DNA from 2 places in the Janthinobacterium sp. GW460-12-1-14-LB5 genome. Region 1 is predicted to be linked to the other one. Evidence: predicted binding sites of a transcription regulator. Region 1 holds the regulator's gene; the other holds the start of a gene.

Region 1 (7,523 bases):
TGCACGTCCAGCAGCCAGCGCATCGCCGTGTATGGCCCCTCCGGCGCCGGCAAGAGCATGACCCTGAAAGCCATTGCCGGACTGTTTACACCGGACGCGGGGCATATCCGCCTGAACGGGCGCACCCTGTTCGATTCGGCCGCCGGCATCAACTTGCCGCCGCAGCAGCGCAATGTCGCCTACCTGTTCCAGGATTACGCCCTGTTCCCGCACCTGACGGTGCGCCAGAACGTGGGCTTCGGCCTGGCGCGCGGCTGGTTCAACCCGCGCGCGCGCGAAAAATTGCAGAAGGTCGAGCATTGGCTCGATGCATTCCACTTGCAGGAACTGGCGCACCAGTTCCCCGACGAGTTGTCCGGTGGCCAGCGCCAAAGGGTGGCGCTGGCGAGGGCGCTCGTGGCTGAGCCGGCCGCGTTGCTGCTCGACGAGCCGTTTGCCGCCCTCGATCCGGCCCTGCGTGTCAAAATGCGGCTGGAACTGAGCCAGTGGCAGCAGCGCCTGGACGTGCCCATGATCCTGATCACACATGATCCCGAAGATGCGCGCATCCTGGGCGAACATGTGCTTTACTTGCGTGACGGACAAATTGACAGCATGGAAGAAAATAAGGCATTAGGTGAACGCATTGGATAAAGCAGCGGCCATCGGCCTGCAAGGCTCGGTATGGATGACGGTGGGCGGAGAAAACCTGGGCGGCGCCGGCAGGGTGGAATTGCTGGGCGCCATCGCCGAGTGCGGCTCCATCACGCAGGCGGCCAAACTCGTCAAGATGAGCTACAAGGCGGCCTGGGATGCCATCGACGCCATGAACAACCTGGCCGGCGAACCGCTGGTCGAGCGTTTGACGGGCGGCAAGGGCGGCGGCGGCACGCGGCTGACGCCACGGGGACGCCAACTAGTCGACAATTTCCGCATCATCGAGCGCGAGCATGCCCGCTACCTGCGCCAGCTGGGCAGCCAGGCCGAAGGCATCGCCGACGATCTTTTACTCATACGGAGAATGGCCATGAAAACCACGGCACGCAATCAATTCCTCGGTAAAGTTGCTGAACTGAAACAGGGCGCCGTCAACGACGAAGTCACCTTGGAATTGCCGGGCGGACAGCATATCGTGGCCATCGTCACGCAGGGCAGCAGCGCCAGCCTGGGCCTGGTGCCGGGCGCGGAAGCGTTTGCGCTGATCAAGGCCTCGTCCATCATCCTCGTGGCCGATAGCGCAGGCGCGCGCTTTTCGGCGCGCAATCAATTGACCGGTGTGGTGACGCGCGTGCAGACGGGCGCCGTCAACACGGAAGTGGTGCTGGACTTGCCCCGTGGCGGCACGATTGCCGCCATCATCACGAACCAGAGCAGCACCGACCTGGGCATCGAGATCGGCAGCAATGTGACGGCGATTTTCAAGGCGTCCAGCGTGATTTTGGGCGTACCCGCATAAATTAATCTTTTAGGCGCGACAACCAATCCGCCGCCGCCGCCAGCGCCTGTTCCAGTTCCTGCGCCGTCTGCGCCAGCAGTGCCGGCACCTCGTCCAGGCGGCCCGCGTCGATGGCTTCCTCGGTGGCGAAGGCGGCGCGGATCAGGCGCTTCGTGCCCAGGGTGCCGACGGAGCCGCGCACGCTGTGCAGGATGCGCGCCACGTCGCTGTGGCGGCCCGCCTGCAAGGCCGTTTCGGCGTCGCGCACGGGCGCCATGCCCTTGTTCAACGCATCTTCCACCATGCGCCGCAGCACGCCGCGCCCTTTCGCGTCGCGCCCCATCACGCGCATCAGCGGCGCCATGGAAAAGACCTCCTCATCGGCGACGGGCGCCGGCCCCGCCGCCTGCACTGGCGGGCGCTTGGGCAGGTGGCGCAGGATGACTTCCATCATCTCTTCCACCACGACGGGCTTGGCGATGAAGTCGCTGATGCCGGCCGTCATGCAGCGTTCGCGTTCGGACGCCAGCACGCCGGCCGTCATGGCGATCACGGGCAGGCTCAAGCGCAGTTCCGTGCGGATGATGTGGGTGGCGCTGAAGCCGTCCATGACGGGCATCTGCATGTCCATCAGCACGATGTCGTAGCGCAGCGCCTCCGTGCGCAGCCGTTCCACCGCCTGCAAGCCGTCGCCCACCACGTCGAGGGTGGCGCCCATGTGTTCGAGGATGCCGCGCGCCACGGCCTGGTTCAGATGATTGTCTTCCACCAGCAGGAAATGCACGCCGGCCAGTTCCGTGCCCAGCGGCTGGTGCAGGATGCGCTGCTCGCCGCCGTCGTGCTTGGCAATCAGCGCCTGGTGCAGGGCATCGAACAGGCTCGAGCCCGTAATCGGCTTCATCAGCACCACGTCGGCCTCGGCCGCGCTGGAGATTTCCTCCAGGTGGTTGCGGGCGAAGGCGTTGACCATCACCACGATGGGCTGGCGCTGGCCGGCCGCCGCCTGGCGGATGGCCTTGGCCGTGGCCAGGCCGTCCATCACGGGCATGTGCCAGTCGGCCAGCACCACGTCGTACGGTTGCTGCTGCGCCAGGCGCTCGCGGTACAGCTCGATGGCGGCAAAGCCGGAATCCACTTCGTCGGCCAGCCAGCCCCATGCCTCGATCAGCTTGACGATCAGCTCGCGCGTGGTGCGGTTGTCGTCGGCCACCAGCAGGCGCAGCTGGCCCAGGGTGGGCGTGCGCCGCGTTTCGGCCGGCTGCGCCAGCATGTCGAACGGCACGCTGAACCAGAAGCGGCTGCCCTTGCCTTCGCTGCTGGCGACGGCGATGTCGCCGCCCATCATGTGGATCAGCTGCTTGCTGATGGCCAGGCCCAGGCCCGTGCCGCCGAAGCGCCGCGTGATGCTCTGGTCGCCCTGCGAAAACGCGGCGAACAGCTGCTGTTGCTGCAGTTCCGTCATGCCGATGCCCGTGTCGCGCACTTCAAAGCGCAGCCAGGCGCGGCCGTTGTCCTTCTCGGCCAGACTGACGGCCACCACCACTTCGCCTTGCTCCGTGAACTTGATGGCGTTGCCGGCCAGGTTGACGAGGATCTGCTGCAGCCGCTGGGCGTCGCCCACGAGGCGCCGCGGCACGTCGGGCTCGACGGCAATGGCCAGTTCCAGCTCCTTTTCGCCCGCATTCATCGTCATCGTCGTGGCCAGCGTGTTCATGACTTCGTCGAGGTCGAATTCGACGGGCGACAATTCCATGCGGCGCGCCTCGATCTTCGAATAATCGAGCACGTCGTTGAGGATGCCCAGCAGCGACTGGCCCGCCACGCGCACCATGGTCAGATACTTGCGCTGTTCCGTATCGAGCTTGGTATTTCCCAGCAGATACACCATGCCCAGCACGGCATTGAGGGGCGTGCGGATTTCATGGCTCATGTTGGCCACGAAATCGCTCTTCGCGCGGTTGGCCGCCTCGGCCCGGTCGCGCTCCTGCTCCAGCTCCGCCGCGCGCGCTTCGAGCTCCTGCTGCAGCCGGTCGCGTTCGCTCATCAGGCCGTTGAAGGCTTCCGTCAGCTGGCCGATCTCGTCGCGCTGCTGCACGGGTACGGGGGTGAAGCGGCTGCCGCTGGTGCGCAGCGCCTGCAGGGTATCGCGCAGGCGCACCAGGGGCGACAGCAGGCGCACGGTAACCCAGCCCAGCACTGCCGCGGCCAGCAGCGAGGCGAGGATGCTCCACAGCACCAGCCGGTACAGCACGCCATCGAACGGTTCGAAGGCGTCGTCGATGGGCAGCGAGGCGGCCAGCAGCCAGTTCACCGATTTCAGGCGCTTGAAGCTGTTGACGGCCGTAATGCCGCGGCTGTTGGTGCTGACCATGCTGCCTTCGCCATCGTCCTTCAGCAGCTGGGTCGTCGTCAGGTTGGCGTTCGGCAGGCGCGGCTGCAGCAAACGGCTGGTGTCCGGGTGCAGCACGTAGCGCGGCACGGCGCCGCGCGTGAGGATGAAGTAATAGCCGCTCTTGCCGATCTTTTCCGAGCGCAAACGGCCCAGCAGGTTGTCCTTGTACAGGCGCAATACGCCGATCACCACGCCGGCCACCTGGCCATCGGCGGCCAGCACGGGCGCTACCATCTGCACGATGGGCATGCCGCTCGATTTGCCCAGCATCGGTTCCGTGATCATGGGCTGGCGCGTGCGCAGGACGGTCTGGAAGTATTCGCGCTCGGCAACATTGATGCCGGCGCGCCCCGCCACTTCCGGCATGTCGGCCACGACGGCGCCATGCGCGTCGAGCACCAGCACGTCGTCGAACAGCACCAGCATCGAGCGGCGCGAATAGTATTGGCGCAACTGGGCGGGCTGGGCGATCAGTTCCGGCGGCTGCTGCCTGGCCGTCAGGGTGACGATCTGCAGCAGCATGGCCAGCTTGTCGTCGAGTTCGGCGGCGGTGCGGGTGATCAGGGACGACTGCTGGCTCAGCAGTACTCGGGTGAAATCGTCGCGCATGTGCTGCACCTGGATCATCGTGACCAGCGCGATCATGGCGATCGAGGTCAGGCTGGTGGCCAGCGCGACTTTTGCTTTGATGCCGAGAGGCTTCATGATTTCCTTTTCAGTACCGGGCGGCACAGGCGGCAGATAATGCTGTCAGGAATTTTCCTATCAATGCCCCAGCTTGGCAAGCGCCACCGCGCAAATTGCCCGCCCCGTACGGCCTTTTGACGATGTTGCCATATAATTAAAGTCGGAACGTCGTTTATTCAGCGAAATTGCGGTGAAATTGGCACACGGCAACCCTGTATGCAGTAAACTTGTTGTTGCATTTTCTAAAAGGTACCGACATGACTGAAGCGCTACTCACTCCAACCTTGCCCACCGTGAACGTGGAGGCGTTGCGTGCGCGATGCTCGACTTGCAGCATGCATCAATTGTGCCTGCCGATGGGCCTCGATGTGGGCGACATGGACAGACTGGACCAGATCATCGGCCGCCGCCGCAAGATCGTGCGCGGCGCCTCGCTGTTCCGCATCGGCGACTCGTTCCAGAACCTGTACGCGATCCGTCTGGGCCACTTCAAGACGTACCAGATCAATCCCGGCGGCGAAGAGCAGGTGACGGGTTTCCAGATGGCGGGTGAACTGCTGGGCATGGACGCCATCAGCGCCGACCGCCACCACTGTAATGCGGTGGCCCTGGAAGATAGTGAAGTGTGTGAAATCCCGTTTTCCAGCCTGGAACAATTGCTGGGCAACATGCCGACCCTGCTGCGTCATTTCCACCGCATGATGAGCCAGGAAATCACGCGCGAGCAAAGCGTGATGCTGTTGCTGGGCAATATGCAGGCGACGCAGCGTTTTGCCGCTTTCATCGTCAACCTGGCGTCGCGCTACGAGGCGCGCGGCTATTCGAGCAGCAAATTCCAGCTGCGCATGTCGCGCGAGGAAATCGGCAACTACCTGGGCCTGACCATCGAGAGCGTCAGCCGCTTATTGTCGAAATTCAAGAAGGAAGGCTGGCTGCGCGTCTCCAACCGTGAGATCGAGATCTTGCAGCCGGCCAAGTTAAAAGCTATTACGGCCGGCACCGACGTCTGCAAATAAGGCTTACAGCTCTTCATCGGCGTGCAGCGCGATGCTGCGCTGCAACGGCCAGGTCCAGATGCCGGACAGGCGCCACTCGCGCTTGTCGTTTTCCACCAGCACCTGCCAGCGGCTGCGCTCGAGCATCGGCAGCGTCACGGAAAAATTGCCGGCCGCATCGGGCTGCACCAGCAGCTTGATATCCTTTTCCGGCAACGTCGCATGCGCCAGGTGCAGCTGCAGCGGACCCTGGTACGCCTTGCCGAAGCTGTGCACGGAACCGCTGAGGCGCGCTGCAGCGACGTCATACGCCAGGCTGGTATCCATCGCCAGGTCGCTGGCGATCGTGTCGCGCTTCAAATCCTGGTTGATGGCCTTGCCCTGCTTGTAATAATCGCCCACCACCAGCGCATCGGGTTGCGTAAACGCAATATAGCCCATGAAACTGCCGACGACCACGGACAGGCCGGGACCGATCATCAGCAGCCATGGCCAGCGGTGCTTGTACCACGGGGCAACGGGAGGTTGCAGTTTCAGACTGTCGGACATGCTATTTCTCCTGTTTAAACGGCCAGTCCCCATGCGGGGACCGGCCTTCCTGCAACTTCGTGGCGGCGGCGAGGGCACCCGGTCCCCGTCCGCCTTTCCTTGTTAACGTGGCACGATGAATACCGCGCTTTCACGCACATGCAGCGACGGGTCGTCCAGCGATTGCAATTCGATCGCAATCTTGTTCGAGCCTTTCTCGCCGATGCCGTGCGGCACGCGCAGGCGGATCGGCCAGCCCAGCGTTTCCGTCGGCTGCAAGGTCACTTCTTCGCGCGTCAGCAAGGTCAGGCCCGGCAAGCCGGATGCGCTGATTTTGAAATGCTGGCTTTGCTCCGAGGTGTTCATGATCTGCAGGCGGTAGACGTTTTCGATCATGCCGTCTTCCACTTCGCGTCCCATCGAACCGCGGTCGCGGATCACGTCCATCTTCAGCGGCGTGCGCAGCGCCAGCGAAGTACACACGGCGATGATGATCAGGGCCAGGATGGAAGTGTAGATCAAGACGCGCGGGCGCATGGCGCGCTGGCGTATCTGCTTCGAATTGAAGTTGTTTTCCATCGCATGGTCGGTACTGTAGCGTACCAGTCCCCGCGGCCGGTCGACCTTGTCCATCACGGTATTGCAGGCATCGACGCAGGCGGCGCAGCCGATGCATTCATACTGCAGGCCGTTGCGGATATCGATGCCGGTCGGACACACCTGCACGCACAGGGTGCAGTCGATGCAATCGCCCAGCTTGTCGTTGTTGCCGGCCTTCTTGCTCATGGCGCCGCGTGGTTCGCCGCGCTTGGCATCGTAGGTGATGATCAGGGTGTCCTGGTCGAACATGGCGCTCTGGAAGCGCGCGTAGGGGCACATGTATTTGCACACCTGCTCGCGCAGCCAGCCCGCGTTGCCGTAGGTTGCCAGGCTGTAGAACAAGACCCAGAACCACTCCCAGGGACCGAAATTGAGCGTGGTCACCGCGTGCGCCAGTTCCTTGATCGGCGTGAAGTAGCCGACAAAGGTAAAGCCCGTCCACAGGGCGATGGCGCCCCATACCAGGTGCTTGGCCGTCTTCTTGAACGCCTTGCGCACGGAGGGGCCCTGCTTGTCGAGGGCCATGCGCGCGCTGCGCGTGCCCTCGATGCGGCGTTCGACCCACAGGAAGATTTCCGTGTATACCGTTTGCGGGCAAGAGAACCCGCACCACACCCGCCCGGCAATGGCCGTGACGAGGAACAACAAATACGCACAGATGATCAGCAGGGCCGCCAGATAGATGAAATCCTGGGGCCACAGCACGACGCCGAAAATGTAGAACTTGCGCGTGGTCAAATCGAACAGCAGGGCTTGCCTGCCATTCCAGGTCAACCACGGCAAGCCGTAGAACGCGAGCTGGGTAAGCCATACGCATACCCATCGCCAGGTAGCGTAGCGTCCTTTGGCCTCGCGAGGGTAGATTTGCTCGCGGGCCGCATACATCTTGATGACTTGAGGTTCCATT
Region 2 (7,523 bases), on a different contig from region 1:
GCCCCCTGCTGGCGGCGCTCGTGCTGGGCGCCCGCGATGGCGGGCAGCACACCCCCATGGCGGCGCTGGCCGCCGCGTTTGCCATCGATGCGCTGACGTTTGTGTTTTCCGCCTGGACCTTGCGCCAAGTCAAGCTGCGGCCGCTGGCAGCGGCAGCCGCAACGCAGGGCATGTGGCGCGACATGGCGGCGGGCCTGGCCATGGTGTGGCGCGACCTTCCCCTGCGCAGCTGTTATGCCTACTGGGCGGTGGTGGCCTTCTTCGTCATGGGCCCGCTGCAAGTGGCCTTGCCCGTGCTGGCCAGCGAACGCCTGCACGGCGCCGCGGCGCTGGGCCTGCTGATGGGTGCGCATGGCGCGGGCACCCTGGCCGGCATGCTGGCGTCCGGCCTGGGCGGCACCTGGCTGCGCCGCCATTTCGGCGCCACCCTGCTGCTCGCCGACGCCGTCGTGGCTTGCCTGCTGATGGCGCTGGGACAAATCAGCACGGCCTGGCACGGCGCGGCCCTGCTGGCCATGACAGGGTTGCTGGGCGGCTATGTGCAGGTGGCCATCTTTACGTGGATACAGCGGCGCGTGGCGCCCGCCATGCTGGGCCGGGCGATGGCGCTGTTCATGGGCATCTTCCTGGGCCTGGCTCCGCTGTCGGCGGCGGCCACGGGCGCGCTGCTGCGCCACCTGAGCGTGGGCGAGCTGTTCTGCGGGGGCGGCGCCCTGCTGCTGGCCGCCGCCGTGGCTGCCGCCCTGTGGACGGACATCCCCCGCATCGCCGGCACCCCTTCGATATCTTCACCTTGAGAAAGTTCTACCATGGATAAAACACGACAAACGGCCCTGAAAGCGGCTTACCGGCAACAAGCGCCCGCGCTGGGCATCATCGCGCTGCAGCACCTGCCCAGCGGGCGCACCCTGCTCGAACGCAGCCGCAACGCGCCTGGCGCGCTGAACCGCCACCGCTTCGAACTCGCGCTGGGCACGCACCGCAACGCCCGCCTGCAGGCGGACTGGCGGCGCGACGGCGAAGCGGCCTTCCGCTTTGATCTGCTCGACGCCGTCACGGTGCCCGACGATCCCGCCTTCGATGCGGACGCCGAGCTCGACACCCTGCTGGCACTGCACCTGGAACAACTGCAGGAGCGGGGCCATGCCCTGTATTGAGCCGCCATGCTTTACACTTGCGCACTCAAGCACTGCGCAGCCAATTGAAAGGACGTCATGATGGATCACCCTCTCCCGCCGCCGGACGGCGCCGTCGCGCTGGACTTCTGCCTGCGCCTGGCGCGCGCCCAGGCCGTGCTGGTACGCCGCTTCGACAGCATCCTGGGCAACCTGCATGGCCTCAGTTTCAGCGATTACCAATTGCTGTACCACCTGCAGCGGGCGCCCGGCGGCCGCCTGCGCCGCATCGACCTGGCCGAACGCCTGGCGCTGACGGCGTCCGGCATCACGCGCTCGCTGCTGCCGCTGGAAAAGATCGGCCTGGTGGCGCGCCAGGCCGATGCGCGCGATGCCCGCGTCGGCTATGCCGTCATCACCGAGGCGGGGCAAGCCCTGCTGATCCACGCCGATGCGACGGCGCAGGCGCTGGGCCAGGAATTGCTGGGCAGCGCCAGCGCGGAGCAGCTGGCCCCGCTGTCCCAGTTGCTGGCCAGCATAGCCGGCAGCCAGCCCGGCAACGGCTGACGCGCTCCCCTTACACCAGCGCCAGCCTGCGCAGGCGCCGCGTCGATGGCCACTGCTCCACGCCCGTTTCGGCGCGGACGGCGGCGCAGCCCGCCAGCACCCGCTCGATGGCCGCCGCGTCGAGCCCCGCATTGAGGGTCAGGCGCACGAGGGCGCGGTTCTTCGCCGTGGCCGGCGCGCAAAACATGGCGCCGAAAATACCTTGCCGTTCCAGCGCCTGGCGCAGGGCCAGGGTGGCCGGTTCGCCGCCCGCCTCCAGCGCCACGATCTGCTCCGTGCCATCGCTGACGTTGTAGCCGAGCTCGCGCAAGCCTTCGCGCACCTGCAGCGTGTGGCGCCGCAAGGCGGCGCGGCGCCCATCGGCGGCCATGATGAAATCGAGCGCCGCGCCCAGCCAGGCCAGTTCATGCGCCAGCAGGCAGGAACTGAAGATGGCGGGGCGCGATTCGGACAAAAAATATCCCTTGAAGCGGCTGGAACAGCTGATGAAGCCGGCGCGCCCGGCAAACGCCTTGGCCAGCGAAGCCGTGCGGAAATGCACGCGGTGTCCCAGCCCCCATTCCTCCACCAGGCCGGCGCCCTGCGGGCCATGCGTGCCCAGCGAGTGCGACTCGTCGACCACCACCACGCAATCGCTGCGCTCGGCGATGTCCAGCAATTCCAGCAGCGGCGCCAGGCTGCCGTTGGTGCTGTACAGGGCATCGACGACGATCACGCCGCGGCCATGCTTTTCCACCTGCCGCCGCAAATGCGTCATGTCGTTGTGCAAAAAGGCGACGGCCTGGGCCTGGGCCGACAGCACGCCTTCCCACAGCGACGCATGGGCCTGCATATCGAGGTAGACGGGAATGCCGGGGCCGGCGATACACTGCAGCAAGCCGACGTTGGCCGCCATGCCGGACTGCGCCAGGATGCCATCCTCGCAGCCCATGTAGCGGGCCAGCCGGCTTTCCAGCCGGTGCTGCTCGCTGCCTTCCTGCAAGTACACGGCCGACATCAGCATGCCGCCCGCGTTCGCCTGCAGGGATGCCACCTGGGCCGCCACCAGCGCCGGCTCGGCCGCGATGGACAGGTAATCATTACCCGCCAGAAAGATGGCATCGGCCGGCGTGGGCTGCCATGCATGCGGATGCTGGCCGCCCAGCAATTGTTCGATGCGCGTGACGTGATGCGCATCCATGCGCCGCACGATGTAATCGGGCAGGCAGTGTTCAGCGCGGACAAACGGCGGGGTGTGCAGGCTGGTCATCATGGTCATGAGTTTTCTCCTAGGGAAATGTTTGTTGCAAATTAAAACCTTGACCGTGTTGCCAACCCGTCCATTGACGTATATCAATGTCCAGTCAGATAGTCGTTCAACCAGGAAAAATTACGCGATGATGACGTTCTGGAAAGCATCAAGGCAGAGTCATGACGCAGCAATGGCAAGGACGATGGACATACTGGCGGCAACGCGTGCGCCAGACACTGCTCCATTCGCTGCTGCATGAGCGCGCACCGCATGAGCACCTGGCCACCCGGGTTGCCATGCTGGCCGCCGTGGGCACGGTGGCCATGCCGCTGTACTACCTGCTGTGGCAGTTTTTTTTCCCGCAAGCCTATGAAAACCTGACCCTGCGCCTGACGGGCGTGGGCATCTGCCTGGCGGGCCTGTTCGCGCGCCGCTTTTCGGCCCGCTGGCTGTCGCGCTACCTGCTGTTCGCCCTCAGCTACATCCTGCCGTTCTTCTTTACCTTCATGTTCCTGATGAACCATGCGTCGTCCATCTGGAGCGAATCGCTGCTGATCGGCCTGGTGGTGCTGTTTCATTTCGAGACGAAGCTGGCGTGCCGCGCCTACCTGATCGGTACGGGCGCCGCCTGCCTGGCCGTCATCGTGCAGGGCGAAGGCGGCTTCCTGCTGCAGCCCACGGTGCTGCAGCAGCTGCCCGTGCACTGGTTCACCATCGCCGCGCTCTCCGTCGTGAAAGTGGGCGGCAAGGTACTGGAACAGGAGCGCCTGTCGGGTCTGGCCGCCGGGCTCGGTTCCGTGGCGCACGAGCTGCGCACGCCGCTGACCAGCGTGGAGGCGAACGTGCGCGGCATGCGCCGCCTGCTGCCGCAGCTGGCCGGCGAGGCCGAGGCCATGCCGCCCCTGCAGGAGGCGCTGTCGCGCATCCAGTTCGAGGTGCGCCACATGCAGCACATGATCGACCTGTTCCTCCTCAGCGCCAGCGCCGTCAACCGCAACCTGGAACCGAGCCAGGTGCTGTCGATGCTGGACATGGTGCATTCCGTGCTCAAGCGCTATCCGTTTACCGGCAACAAGCAGCGCGCCAGCGTCACGCTGGACGTGCGCGCCGACTTCCAGTTCGCGGGACAGGACGAACTGTGCGTGGTGATCCTGCTCAACCTGCTGAGAAATGCGCTGAAAGCCGTGCAGCGGGCCGGCAAGGGCCGCGTGCGCATCATCATCGACGGCGCCCGCCCCGTGCCCCGCCTGCTGGTCATCGACACGGGCTGCGGCATCGCGAAAAACCGCCTGCCGCTGATCTTCGAGCGTTTTTATTCGTATCCCGTGCACAACGGCAGCGGCATCGGCCTGGCCCTGTGCCGGCAGATCGCCCACGCCTGGCAGGCGCGCATCCGCTGCGTCTCGCGCGAGCATGCGTATGCGATCTTCATCCTGGAATTTCCCCAGCCCGTGCCTGCCCGCTTCCAACCCATTTCCTAGCAAGGTGACGCATGCAACTGCCCGTCTACACCCATCCGACCCTCACCGTGCTGATCGATGACAGCGATTCCTTTCTGAAAAGCATGGCTTTCCAGCTCGATCCCGCGCTGGCGCGCAAGACCTTCCACGATACGAGCACGGCGCTGCACTGGCTGCAGCAAACGCACCAGCGCGTCGCCATGCCCCTGCATGTGAATTTCGACCTGCACAGCACGGCGCCCAACGACTGCAATGTCGCCATCGACATCGAGCGCATCTGGCGCATCAGCGGCCAGGCCCAGCGCTTTGCCGTGCCGTCCGTGCTGGTGGTCGATTATTCGATGCCGCAGATGAACGGGCTGGAATTCTGCCAGGCCGTGCGCGACTTGCCGTGCAAGAAGATTCTATTTACGGGGGCGGCCGATGAAAAGATGGCCGTGACGGCGTTCAACCGGGGCTTGATCGACCGCTACATCAAGAAGAGCGACGACGATGCGCTCGACATCCTGGAACAGGAAATCGTCAGCCTGCAGCGCGAATTTTTCCTGCAGCAGTCGGACACCGTGCGCGACTTGCTGTTGCTGCATGACTATAGTTTCCTGCAAGACGAAGCCATGGCCGCCGTGGTGCACGAGCTGTGCCAGCGCCATGGCTTTGTCGAGTTTTACATCTTCCCCAATCCCAGCGGCATCCTGTTTTTCACGCGCGACGGCCACGCCAGGCTGATGATCATCGAGACGGAACGCAGCCTGCACACGCAGTATGAAATGGCGCGCGACAGCGACGCGCCCGAATCCTTGCTGCTGGCCCTGCTGGAAATGCGCGTGATTCCCTACTTTTCCGACGCCGACAGCGATGGCATGTACGCGGCGCACATCGGCGAAAACTGGTTCCGCTACTGCGCCGCACCCACCATCTGCCTGGGCCGCGTGACGTATTTCTGGGCCCTGTTCGACGTGCCGGCGCACCAGCTGGGCCAGCCGATTCTGTCCTACGCGCAATTTTTACGCGCGCAGGCGGGCGACAGCGTCGGCGCTTAGGCGTCAGCTCAACCTTCGCGCAAGGTCTGCAGCGGCGGATGCTTCAAGACATTGCGCAAGCCCAGCCAGCCGCCGGCGATCGCGCACAGGGCGCCGGCCAGCAGGCCGAAGGCCCACACGCCCGGCGCGAAGCTCCAGGCGAACTTGAACTGGTACGTGGCCAGAGCCCAGCCCATGGCCGCCGCGCCCGATGCCGCCAGCAAGCCGGCCAGGGCGCCGACGAGCGAAAACTCGATCAGCTGCGCCTGCGCCAGCTGGCGCCGCGTGGCACCGAGCGCGCGCAGCAGGCCCGCTTCGCGCGTGCGCTCGTCCTGCGAGCCCATCAGCGCCGCATACAGCACCAGCAAGCCCGAGGCCAAAGTGAAGGCAAACAGGAATTCGACGGCCGTCACCACCTGGTCCAGCACGCCCTGGATCTGTTTCAATACGCCGCCCACGTCGACCACCGTCAGGTTCGGATAGTCGCGCAGCAAGGCATTGCCCAGGTCCGCCTGCGCGGGAGGCCGGTGGAACGCCGTGATCCACGTCTGCGGCGTGTCCGCCATGGCGGCCGGATTGATGATGACAAAGAAATTGACGCGCATCGAGCCCCATTCCAGCTTGCGCAAGCTGGTAATGGCCGCTTCGACGGGCTGGCCGGCGATGTCGAAGCGCAGCTTGTCGCCCAGTTTCAGCTTCAGGGTCCTGGCGATGCCCTCTTCCACCGACGCCTCGGCCGGCGCGCCCGGCTTGTCGCTGAACCACTTGCCGGCCACCAGCTTGTTTTCTTCCTGCATGGTCGCCATCGTCGACAGATTGAATTCGCGGTCGGCCAGGCCCTTGGCGCGGTCATCCTCGTAGGTGCTTTCCGTGATGGCGTTGCCGTTCACGGCCACCAGGCGCCCGCGTATCATCGGATACAGCGGTGCGTTAGCCACGCCCGCCTGGGCCAGGCGCGCGGCGATCGGCTCCTTTTGCTCGGGCAGGATATTGATCATGAAGCGGTTCGGCGCATCGGGCGGCGTGGCATTGCGCCAGGCCACCATCAAGTCGCCGCGCACCACCGTCAGCAGCAGCAAGGCCATCAGGCCCAGGGCCAGCGACACCACCTGGATGACGGTGGCGCCCGGACGGCGCTGCAAGGACGTGACGGCAAAGCGCCAGCCCTGGTGATTGAAGGCGCCGCGCAAGGTTTTCAGCGAGCGGATGCCCAGCCAGCCGGCCAGGGCGAACAGGCCGAAGCCGCCGAGGAAGCCGGCCGCCGTCAGCAGCGCCAGTTTCACGTCGCCCGCCTGCCACAGCAGCAGCACGACGAAGGCGGCGATGCCGAGGCCATACGTGGCCAGGGCCAAGGCCTGCGGCGGCTCCTGCTCGCGGCGGATCACGCGGTTATGGGGAACATTGCGCAACTGCAAAATCGGCGGCAAGGCAAAGCCCAGCAACAGCAGCATGCCGGTGGCCACGCCCTGCAGCGCGGGCAGCAGGGACACGGGCGGCAAATCGCTCTGCACCAGCTTGCCCAACAGCTCCAGCAGCACCAGGTGGCCGCCGAAGCCCACCATCACGCCGATCACGCTGCCCGCCAGGCCCACCAGCAGGAATTCGATCACGTACATGGCAGTGACCTGGTTTTGCGTCAGGCCCAGGCAGCGCAGCATGGCGCAGGCATCGAGGTGCCGCAGCATGAAGCGGCGCGCCGCCATGGCCACGGCGACGGCCGCCAGCATGGCCGACAGCAGGCCGACGAGCGACAGGAAACGGTCGGCGCGGTCCAGCGTCGACTGCATCTGCGGGCTGCCCGATTCCAGCGATTCGATGCGCACGCCTTTTATCGACTGCGCCTTGATCTGGCTTTCCAGCCAGGCTTGATATTGCGCAAGCTCGGCCGCCTTGGCGGGCGGCGCCGACAGCAGCAGCCGGTATGACACGCGCGAGCCGTTCTGCACCAGCGCCGTGGCGGCCAGGTCACTCAAGGGCAGCATCACGCGGGGGGCGAAATTGAGGAAGGACGCGCCGCGGTCCGGTTCGCTGGCGATCAGTTGCGTGACCGTAAATGCCTTGTCGCCCAGGGTCAGGGTGTCGCCCAGCTTCGCGTTCAGGCTGGACAGGATCGCCGCATCGACCCACACGG

The links. Region 1 encodes FNR, which switches genes on or off when oxygen is low (the NO sensors DNR and NnrR bind a similar motif). Its sites were predicted from a motif close to TTGATNNNNATCAA; they were not measured.
Region 2: a site for FNR is predicted at 3,005-3,018, ahead of cqsA (alpha-hydroxyketone-type quorum-sensing autoinducer synthase). Genes of this name have one in related genera too.

The regions. Positions count from the first base shown of each region.
Region 1 is NZ_JBWKYD010000013.1:67,246-74,768, reverse strand. Features, by position in the region: gene AC07X6_RS15115 (sulfate/molybdate ABC transporter ATP-binding protein) at 1-633, shown strand, start outside; gene AC07X6_RS15110 (TOBE domain-containing protein) at 668-1,435, shown strand; gene AC07X6_RS15105 (response regulator) at 1,437-4,511, opposite strand; gene fnr (fumarate/nitrate reduction transcriptional regulator Fnr) at 4,751-5,509, shown strand; gene AC07X6_RS15095 (FixH family protein) at 5,513-6,037, opposite strand; gene ccoG (cytochrome c oxidase accessory protein CcoG) at 6,140-7,522, opposite strand.
Region 2 is NZ_JBWKYD010000020.1:44,795-52,317, reverse strand. Features, by position in the region: gene AC07X6_RS20345 (MFS transporter) at 1-797, shown strand, start outside; gene AC07X6_RS20340 (GIY-YIG nuclease family protein) at 810-1,157, shown strand; gene AC07X6_RS20335 (MarR family winged helix-turn-helix transcriptional regulator) at 1,218-1,682, shown strand; gene cqsA (alpha-hydroxyketone-type quorum-sensing autoinducer synthase) at 1,693-2,940, opposite strand; gene AC07X6_RS20325 (sensor histidine kinase) at 3,138-4,394, shown strand; gene AC07X6_RS20320 (response regulator) at 4,406-5,413, shown strand; gene AC07X6_RS20315 (ABC transporter permease) at 5,422-7,523, opposite strand, start outside.